One region of the Streptomyces sp. NPDC008313 genome, then DNA from elsewhere that is predicted to be linked to it. Evidence: predicted binding sites of a transcription regulator. Region 1 holds the regulator's gene; the other holds the start of a gene.
What was found. The regulator HspR, encoded in region 1, represses chaperone genes until heat shock. The targets are predictions, from matches to a motif close to TTGAGNNNNNNNNNCTCAA.
Positions count from the first base shown of each region.

Region 2: a site for HspR is predicted at 1,120-1,138, ahead of lon (endopeptidase La). Genes of this name have one in related genera too.

Region 1 is NZ_JBIBFR010000016.1:132,732-137,545, reverse strand. Features, by position in the region: gene grpE (nucleotide exchange factor GrpE) at 1-307, shown strand, start outside; gene dnaJ (molecular chaperone DnaJ) at 350-1,546, shown strand; gene ACFY93_RS22555 (heat shock protein transcriptional repressor HspR) at 1,554-2,009, shown strand; gene ACFY93_RS22550 (substrate-binding domain-containing protein) at 2,503-3,630, shown strand; gene ACFY93_RS22545 (hypothetical protein) at 3,883-4,257, shown strand; gene ACFY93_RS22540 (ATP-binding cassette domain-containing protein) at 4,377-4,814, shown strand, end outside.
Region 2 is NZ_JBIBFR010000014.1:104,339-109,152, forward strand. Features, by position in the region: gene ACFY93_RS20265 (spermidine synthase) at 1-370, opposite strand, end outside; gene ACFY93_RS20270 (TIGR03618 family F420-dependent PPOX class oxidoreductase) at 613-1,035, shown strand; gene lon (endopeptidase La) at 1,161-3,599, shown strand; gene ACFY93_RS20280 (GH25 family lysozyme) at 3,882-4,721, opposite strand.

The DNA of each region.
Region 1 (4,814 bases):
CGGCTTCAAGTCGGTGGCCGAGTCGCTGGAGACCGTCGCGGCGAAGATGGGACTCCAGCAGTTCGGCAAGGAGGGCGAGCCCTTCGACCCGACGATCCACGAAGCCCTGATGCACAGTTACGCGCCGGACGTCACCGAGACCACGTGCGTGGCGATTCTGCAGCCCGGGTACCGGTTCGGCGAGCGCACCATCCGCCCCGCGCGGGTGGCCGTCGCCGAGCCCCAGCCGGGGGCGCAGGCCGCCAAGTCCGACGAGGCGGCGGAGGCGCCGGACGAGAAGGAGAGCGGTGGCCCGGACGAGGGCTGACGCCGACCGGACGGAACGCACACGGAAGGAGGGACGTCGGGGATGAGTACCAAGGACTTCATCGAGAAGGACTACTACAAGGTCCTCGGCGTCCCCAAGGACGCCACCGAGGCCGAGATCAAGAAGGCGTACCGGAAGCTCGCCCGCGAGTTCCACCCGGACGCCAACAAGGGCAACGCGAAGGCGGAGGAGCGCTTCAAGGAGGTCTCCGAGGCGAACGACGTCCTCGGTGACCCCAAGAAGCGCAAGGAGTACGACGAGGCACGCGCCCTCTTCGGCAACGGCGGCTTCCGTCCGGGGCCCGGAGCGGGCGGCGGCTCCTTCAACTTCGACCTCGGCGACCTCTTCGGAGGCGCCGGTGGCCAGGGCGGCGGCTCGACCGCCCAGGGCGGCTTCGGCGGCGGCATCGGGGACGTCTTCGGCGGCCTGTTCAACCGCGGCGGCGCGGGGGCGGGTACGGGAGCGCGGACCCAGCCCCGGCGCGGCCAGGACATCGACACCGAGGTCACGCTGACCTTCACGGAGGCCGTGGACGGCGCGACGGTGCCGCTGCGGATGTCCTCCCAGGCGCCCTGCAAGGCCTGCTCCGGCACCGGTGACGCGAACGGCACACCGCGCGTGTGCCCGACGTGTGTCGGCACCGGCCAGGTCGCCCGCGGCTCGGGCGGCGGCTTCTCGCTGACCGACCCGTGCCCGGACTGCAAGGGCCGCGGCCTCATCGCCGAGAACCCCTGCGACGTCTGCAAGGGCAGCGGCCGCGCCAAGTCGTCCCGGACCATGCAGGTCCGCATCCCCGCCGGGGTGAGCGACGGCCAGCGCATCCGGCTGCGCGGCAAGGGCGCCCCCGGCGAGCGGGGCGGCCCGGCCGGCGATCTGTACGTCGTCGTCCACGTCGACGCCCACCCCGTCTTCGGCCGCAAGGCCGACAACCTGACGGTCACGGTCCCGGTGACGTTCGCCGAGGCCGCGCTGGGCGGAGAGGTGCGCGTGCCCACGCTGGGCGGCCCGCCGGTCACCCTGAAGCTGCCTCCCGGCACGCCCAACGGCCGTACGATGCGCGCCCGCGGCAAGGGCGCGGTCCGCAAGGACGGCACCCGCGGCGATCTGCTGGTCACCGTCGAGGTGAGTGTCCCCACGGACCTGTCGGGGAAGGCTCGTGACGCGCTGGAGGCGTATCGCGAGGCGACCGCGGAGGAGGATCCGCGGGCGGAGCTGTTCCAGGCCGCGAAGGGAGCATGAGGACGCCATGGATTCGACCGGCCGTCGACGCAACCCGTACGAACTGACCGAGGAGACCCCGGTCTACGTCATCTCGGTGGCGGCCCAGCTCTCGGGTCTGCACCCGCAGACGCTGCGCCAGTACGACCGGCTGGGCCTGGTCTCCCCGGACCGCACCGCGGGCAGGGGCCGCCGCTACTCGGCCCGCGACATCGAACTGCTGCGTGCCGTCCAGCAGTTGTCGCAGGACGAAGGCATCAACCTCGCCGGCATCAAGCGGATCATCGAACTGGAGAACCAGGTCGCCGCGCTGCAGCAGCGCGTCGCCGAGCTCCAGTCGGCGGTCGACGGCGCGGCGGTGGCCATGCAGCAGCGCGAGGCCGCGGTCCACGCCTCCTACCGCCGCGACCTGGTTCCGTACCAGGAGGTCCAGCAGACCAGCGCGCTGGTGGTGTGGCGGCCCAAGCGGCAGCCCTCGGACTGACGGGCGGGCGGCGCGGGCGGGCGGAGGCGTGGGCGGGCGGCGCGGTCACGTCCGCGTCCGTCTCCCCTCCATGGCCACGTCCACGGACACGACGCACGGGTGAGGGCCCGGAGACATCACGTCTCCGGGCCCTCACCCGTGTCCCGGCCCGTTGTGCACGAAGTGCACCGATCGCCATGGGATGTCATCGCGTATGGCGTTTGACCGTCTTGCGGAAACCAGCCGTCGCCCCGCCGGTCGGCCCGGGGTCGCCCCGGCGGCGACGGAAATCAGCCAACGTCCCTCTTCATCGGCGGAGTTGGCCCGTCCGGGTCCAGGATGAAGACGGAGCGAACAGCGTGCGACCCGCTCTTCTCCGACTCTTCACTCGGTTTACACAGAACGCTGTTGCCATCTCGTTAAGTGTTTACTCCTTGACGCTGAGGTGGCTTCCCGCGTTGGCTTTCAGCCAACTGGGTCGCAAAGCTGCAACCTCGCCCGGAAGGCACCTGATGTGAACACTCGTAACACCCGTGTGCGTCGCACGGTCATAGCCCTGGCCACGTCCACGATGGCCGTCACCCTCGCCGCCTGCGGCATGGTGGACGGGATCGGGGGCGGCGGAGACGAGGCGAGCCCGACCAGGGGCGACGACATCACGGTGGGCCTGCTCCTCCCGGAGAAGGCGAACACTCGTTACGAGAAGTTCGACTACCCGATCTTCAAGGAGAAGGTCGAGCAGCTCACGAACCACAAGGGCAGGGTCCAGTACGCCAACGCCGAGCAGAGCGCGTCCAAGCAGAACAGCCAGCTCGCCCAGATGGTCGAGGACAAGGTCGACGTGCTGGTCGTGGACGCGGTCGACTCCAAGGGGATCGCGAGCGGCATCAAGAAGGTGAAGGCGGCCGGTATCCCGGTCATCGCGTACGACAGGCTGGCGCAGGGCCCCATCGACGCGTACATCTCCTTCGACAACGAGCTCGTCGGCGAGGTCCAGGGCCGCGCCCTGGTCGAGTCCCTCGGCGACGGTGCCTCCGGCAAGCAGATCATCATGATGAACGGCGCGGTCACCGACCCGAACGCGGCCCAGTTCAAGGCGGGCGCCATGGCCGAGCTCAAGGACAAGGTGATCATCGCCAAGACGTACGACACCGAGAAGTGGGACCCGAAGAACGCCAAGAAGAACATGGAGCAGGCGATCGCCCAGGTCGGCCTCTCCAACGTCGCCGGCGTCTACTCCGCCAACGACGGCATCGCCGGCGCGGTCATCGACGTCCTGAAGACCGCCGGTGTCAGCAAGGTCCCGCCGGTCACCGGCCAGGACGCCGAGCTCGACGCGGTGCAGCGCATCGTCAAGGGCGACCAGTACATGAGCGTCTACAAGTCGTACCCGCAGGAGGCCAACACGGCCGCCGAGATGGCCGTGGCGAAGGTCCAGGGCCGCACCATCGAGTTCGACGCGCTCACCCGCGCCAAGGCCGACGCCGCCGACGGCACGAAGGTCCCGGCCAAGTTCGTCCCCGTGGTCGCCCTCACCAAAGAGAACATCCAGGACACGGTGGTCAGGGACGGCATCTACACCGTCAAGCAGATCTGCACCTCCAAGTACAAGGCGGGCTGCGCGGCGATCGACCTCAAGTAGAACCCCCGCTTCCGCGCCCGCGCCCGCGCCCCCGTCCTCCGGCAGGACGGGGGCGTGCGCGTGTTCCCCGTCCGTCCCCCCGGTAGGGCGGGGGGCGGGGACATACCCCCCGACGGGTGGGTTCTCCTGCAAATCGTCACCGAGCAGTCTTGGAGCCACAGGAACCGCACAGTCCTCGGACGTGCCGTTCACTCCCTGCCGCTCACCACGGTCGGGGAACTCCGTCAGACGAGGGGACACACACCAGTGAACGTGAGAATCGCACGACGGCTGGGAATCGGCGCCATCGCCGCCCTGGCCCTCAGTACGGCGACTCCTGCCTTCGCGTACGAGATCGGGCCGCACGAGTTCAACGGTGAGCTCCGGTTCTGGACCGAGGGTGACCGCACGATCATGAACATCAAGGACACGGGTTCCAGCCACTGGGTGAACGCGGAGTATTTCCGCGTGGCCCATGAGGGCACCAAGCTGACCCTGTGGAACAAGGACGGCCCCAACGGTCCGTCCGACAACGACGGCAACCGGGGGACGGTCGAGAGCGGCAGGCACTCCGAGATCTACAAGGCCCGCGGCACGGTGTCACGCAACAACCTGCCCGACCACCACACCGACTGGCACTCCGGCTGACGGCGACCCGCCGGCCCAGTCGTCATACCGCCTGACCGAGGGGCCGACCGGCCTCTCGGTCAGGCTGCGTTGTCGGCGCCGTGCGAATCGAGTGATCCCCCCGAGCAAGGGAGCTCCGCGTGACCTTATCCCCCGTCCCCCATGCCCCGCCCGTGCTGGAACTGAGCGAGGTGGTCTACGGCGTGTCCGGCCGAAGCCTGCTCGCCGGAGCCGAACTCAGCGTCCCGGCCGGCCGTTCCGTCTCCGTGATGGGCCCCTCCGGAAGCGGCAAGTCCACCCTGCTGATGTGCGTCATGGGGCTGATCCGTCCCCAGTCGGGGCGTGTCGAGGTGGTGGGGCAGGACGTGACCCGGCTGTCCTCCCGCACCCTCGCCGCGCACCGGAGGCGGCACATCGGCATGGTCTTCCAGTTCGGCGAACTCCTTCCCGAACTCACGCCGGTCGAGAACGTGATGATCGCAAGCCTGCTGGCGGGTGAGGCTGTCGCCGATGCCCGCTCACGCGCCGAGTCGCTGCTCGCCCTTCTCGGCGTACCCGAGGCGACGGCCACACGGGAT
Region 2 (4,814 bases), on a different contig from region 1:
GCGCGGAGAGCGCGGACAGGGGGCCGTCGCGGTGCCAGTCGATGACGGCAGGTTCGCGCTCGACGACCGTGACCCGCCCCCAGCGCGGGTCGGCGGCCGCGTGTGCGAGCGAGAACCCGACGCCGAGGCCGCCGATCAGCACACTCGGCGCCGGCCGTCCGTCCAGGGCGTCGAGCGCCGCCTCGACCAGCAGCCGCTCCGAACGGCCGTCGGAGGTGTCCATCAGGAAGCACCCGTTGGCGATGATCTGCAGCAGCTCCCCGTGGCGCCGCAGCACGACCTCGCCGTACGGGCCCTCGCGCCGGTCGACGACCACCGGGCCGGCGGTGTCGTACGGGTCGCTGCGGGAGGTGTCGTACGAGGTGGGCATGGCCCCATCCTCGCAGCCGCCGGGCGGGCACCGGCCGGATTTTCCGCGCGGCGGCGGGCCCCCGGCCCGGACCCCGCCCGGCCCGGACCCCGCCCGGGCCGGGCCGCGTCAGAGGTCCAGACCACTCTGCACCTCGCCCTGCCCCGCCCCGGACAGAGCCCCCGGACGCCCGCGCGCGGCGGCGTGGTTCCCCGGGGGCGGGTAGAAGGGGAGTACCGAGAGAACGACCGACAAGGAGAGCCATGTCGAAGCCGCCGCTTCCCGAGGAAGCGATCGCCATGCTGAGCCGTCCCAACCCGGCCGTCATCACCACCCTGCGGTCGGACGGCCAGCCGGTGTCCACCGCCACCTGGTACCTGTGGGAGGACGGCCGGGTGCTGGTCAACATGGACGAGGGCCGCAAGCGGCTGGCACACGTCCGCGACGATCCCCGGGTGACGCTGACCGTGCTGGACAAGGACGACTGGTACAGCCACGTGACCCTGATCGGGCGGGTCGCCGAGATGCGCGACGACGGGGATCTGGCCGGCATCGACCGGCTCTCCCGTCAGTACCTCGGGAAGCCGTACGCGCAGCGGGACCGGGGCCGCGTCGACGCGTGGATCGAGATCGACCGCTGGCACGGATGGGGGAGCTTCCAGGACAGCGGGCAGGCGGCCGGATAGGCCCCGCCAGGTCCCTGACCGGCCGGTCACTCCCGATCGCTCAGAGCGAACACCCTCAGGGGAACAATGCACGGCTCACAAGCATTGAGTCGGCATAGCTCAACTTGATGGTCGAGAGGGAGATCATGGCTGCTGCTGAGTCCACGTCGTCCACACCGCTCATCCTGCCCGTGCTGCCGCTCGACGACGAGGTCGTGCTGCCCGGGATGGTCGTCCCGCTGGACCTGAGTGACACCGACGTACGGGCCGCCGTGGAGGCCGCCCAGGCCGCCGCGCGGAACACGCCCGGCAAGCCGAAGGTGCTGCTGGTGCCGCGGATCGACGGCGACTACCCGGGCACCGGCGTGCTCGGCACCGTCGAGCAGGTCGGCCGGCTGGCCGACGGCGACCCGGGCGCGCTGATCCGCGGCCGGGGCCGCGTCAGGATCGGCGCGGGGACCACCGGTCCCGGTGCCGCCCTGTGGGTCGAGGGCACCCGGATCGACGAGACCGTGCCCGACCCGCTGCCCGGCCAGGTCGCCGAGCTCGTCAAGGAGTACAAGGCGCTCGCCACCAGCTGGCTGCGCAAGCGCGCCGCCTGGCAGGTGGTGGACCGCGTGCAGGCGATCGACGACGTGTCGGCGCTCGCCGACAACTCCGGGTACTCGCCGTTCCTCACCACCGAGCAGAAGGTCGCGCTCCTGGAGACCGCCGACCCCGTCGCCCGGCTCAAGCTCGCCACCGAGCAGCTGCGCGGACACCTCGCCGAGCAGGACGTCGCCGAGTCCATCGCCAAGGACGTGCAGGAAGGCGTCGACAAGCAGCAGCGTGAGTTCCTGCTGCGCCGCCAGCTCGAAGCCGTGCGCAAGGAACTGCGCGAGATCAACGGCGAGAGCGGCGAGGACGAGCCCGACGACTACCGCTCCCGCGTCGAGGCCGCCGACCTGCCCGGGCACGTCCGCGAGGCCGCGCTCAAGGAGGTCGACAAGCTGGAGCGGGCGAGCGACCAGTCGCCCGAGGGCTCCTGGATCCGCACCTGGCTCGACACCGTGCTCGAACTCCCGTGGAACGAGCGCACCCACGACGCCTACGACATCCGGGGCGCCCGCTCGGTGCTCGACGCCGAGCACGCGGGTCTGGAGGACGTGAAGGAACGCATCACCGAGTACCTCGCCGTCCGCAAGCGCCGCTTCGACCGGGGCCTCGGCGTCGTCGGCGGGCGCCGCGGCGGTGCCGTCCTCGCCCTCGTCGGCCCGCCCGGCGTCGGCAAGACCTCGCTCGGCGAGTCCGTCGCCCACGCCATGGGGCGCGAGTTCGTCCGCGTCGCCCTCGGCGGCGTCCGCGACGAGGCGGAGATCCGCGGACACCGGCGTACCTACGTCGGCGCACTGCCCGGCCGCATCGTCCGCGCGATCAAGGAGGCCGGGTCGATGAACCCGGTGGTCCTGCTCGACGAGATCGACAAGGTCGGCTCCGACTTCCGCGGCGACCCGGCCGCGGCCCTGCTGGAGGTCCTGGACCCGGCGCAGAACCACACCTTCCGGGACCACTACCTGGAGGTCGAGCTCGACCTCTCCGACGTGGTGTTCCTGGCCACCGCGAACGTCCTGGAGGCCATCCCGGAGGCGCTGCTCGACCGCATGGAGCTGGTCCGCCTGGACGGCTACACCGAGGACGAGAAGGTCGTCATCGCCCGCGACCACCTGCTGCCGCGCCAGCTGGAGCGGGCCGGTCTCGACCAGGACGAGGTCACCCTCGACGAGAGCGCCCTGCGCCGGCTCGCCGGTGAGTACACGCGCGAGGCGGGCGTCCGCAATCTGGAGCGGGCGGTCGCACGGCTGCTGCGCAAGGTGGCCGCCCAGCACGAACTGGGCGACCGGGAACTGCCGTTCACCGTCACGGACGGTGACCTGCGCGGACTGATCGGCCGGCCGCACCACGTGCCGGAGTCCGCCCAGGATCCGGCCGAGCGCCGCACGGCCGTCCCCGGCGTCGCCACCGGGCTCGCGGTCACCGGCGCGGGCGGCGACGTCCTCTACGTGGAGGCGTCGCTGGCCGACCCGGAGACCGGCGCGGCGGGTCTCACCCTGACCGGGCAGCTCGGTGACGTGATGAAGGAGTCGGCACAGATCGCGCTGAGCTTCCTCCGCTCGCACGGCGCGGAACTGGAACTGCCCGTCGGCGACCTGAAGGACCGGGGCGCGCACATCCACTTCCCGGCGGGCGCGGTCCCCAAGGACGGTCCGAGCGCCGGCGTCACCATGACGACGGCCCTCGCGTCGCTGCTCAGCGGGCGGCTGGTCCGTACGGACGTGGCGATGACCGGCGAGGTCTCGCTGACCGGGCGGGTGCTGCCCATCGGCGGGGTCAAGCAGAAGCTGCTCGCCGCGCACCGGGCCGGGATCACCACGGTGATCATCCCCAAGCGCAACGAGCCCGACCTGGACGACGTCCCGGCCGAGGTCCTGGACACGCTCGACGTCCACGCCGTCACGGACGTCCGCCAGGTCCTGGAACTGGCCCTCGCCCCGGCGGAGGTTCCCGCCGGGGTGTCACCGGACGTGGAGGCCCCGGCAGCGGCGTGACGGACGCTGCCGGCCCGAAGGCCCGGACCCCCGCCGAGGGGATCCGGGCCTTCTCACGCGCTCCGCATGCGCGGGCCGGGGGCGCCGGGTCTAGCCGTTGGCCAGTGCCTGCACCCGGTCCAGCGCCCCGTTGCTGTGTCTTGCCGGGGGGCGACCCCCGGACCCCCGGCCGGGGTACGGGCGGGTCTAGCCGTTGGCCAGTGCCTGCACCCGGTCCAGCGCCCCGTTGCTGTGTCTTGCCGGGGGGCGACCCCCGGACCCCCGGCCGGGGTACGGGCGGGTCTAGCCGTTGGCCAGTGCCTGCACCCGGTCCAGCGCCCCGTTGAACTTGTCGTGGTCGCCGACGGTCGGGCCGGAGGACGTGTACTGCCACATCGTGTAGTAGCCCCAGCCCGCCGGGAGGGTGCCCGGGGACGTGTTGTAGCGGGCGATCCACAGGGGGTTGGCGGAGGCGAAGCCGCCGTAGTTGCCGGTGCACTGGGTCCACCAGCTGGTGGCCGTGTAGATCACGGCGTCCCGCCCGGTCCGGGCCTTGTACTGGTTCAGGAAGGAACTGATCCAGCTGACCATCCCGCTCTGGGTCTTGCCGTAGCAGGCGGCCCCGTACGGGTTCCACTCGATGTCCAGGGCGCCCGGCAGCGTCTTGCCGTCGCGGGACCAGCCGCCTCCGTGGTCCACGAAGTAGTTGGCCTGGGTGGCGCCGCTGGTCGTGTCGGGCGTGGCGAAGTGGTACGAGCCGCGGATCATTCCGACGTTGTACGAGCCGTTGTACTGCTGGGCGAAGTACGGGTTCGTGTAGTACGTCCCCTCCGTCGCCTTCACATAGGCCCACCTGACCCCGCTGTTCCACAGGGTCGACCAGGCGACGTTGCCCTGGTGGCCGCTGACGTCGACGCCCTCCGTCTGGGTGGCGTCACCGCTGGTGGGCGTACCGCCCTGGCCGTCGTGGGCGGCGACTCCCATGCCCATGTGGGCGGAGCCGCGCGAGGGGGTGGTGGCGCTGCCTCCCGGCTCCGGCGCGGCCGGGGCCGGGCGGGTGAAGAGGAGGGAGAAGGCGGCGAGCAGGACTCCGACCGCGAGCAGGCGCAGGCGGTGGACCGTTCCGGATCTGTGCACGGGCATTTGCGTGCCTCCGAAGGGGCTCGGTGGAGCTCGGTGGGGGGAGAACTCGGACATGCGGGCCTGTGGGGGCCAGGTCCTCGTCGACCTGCTGGG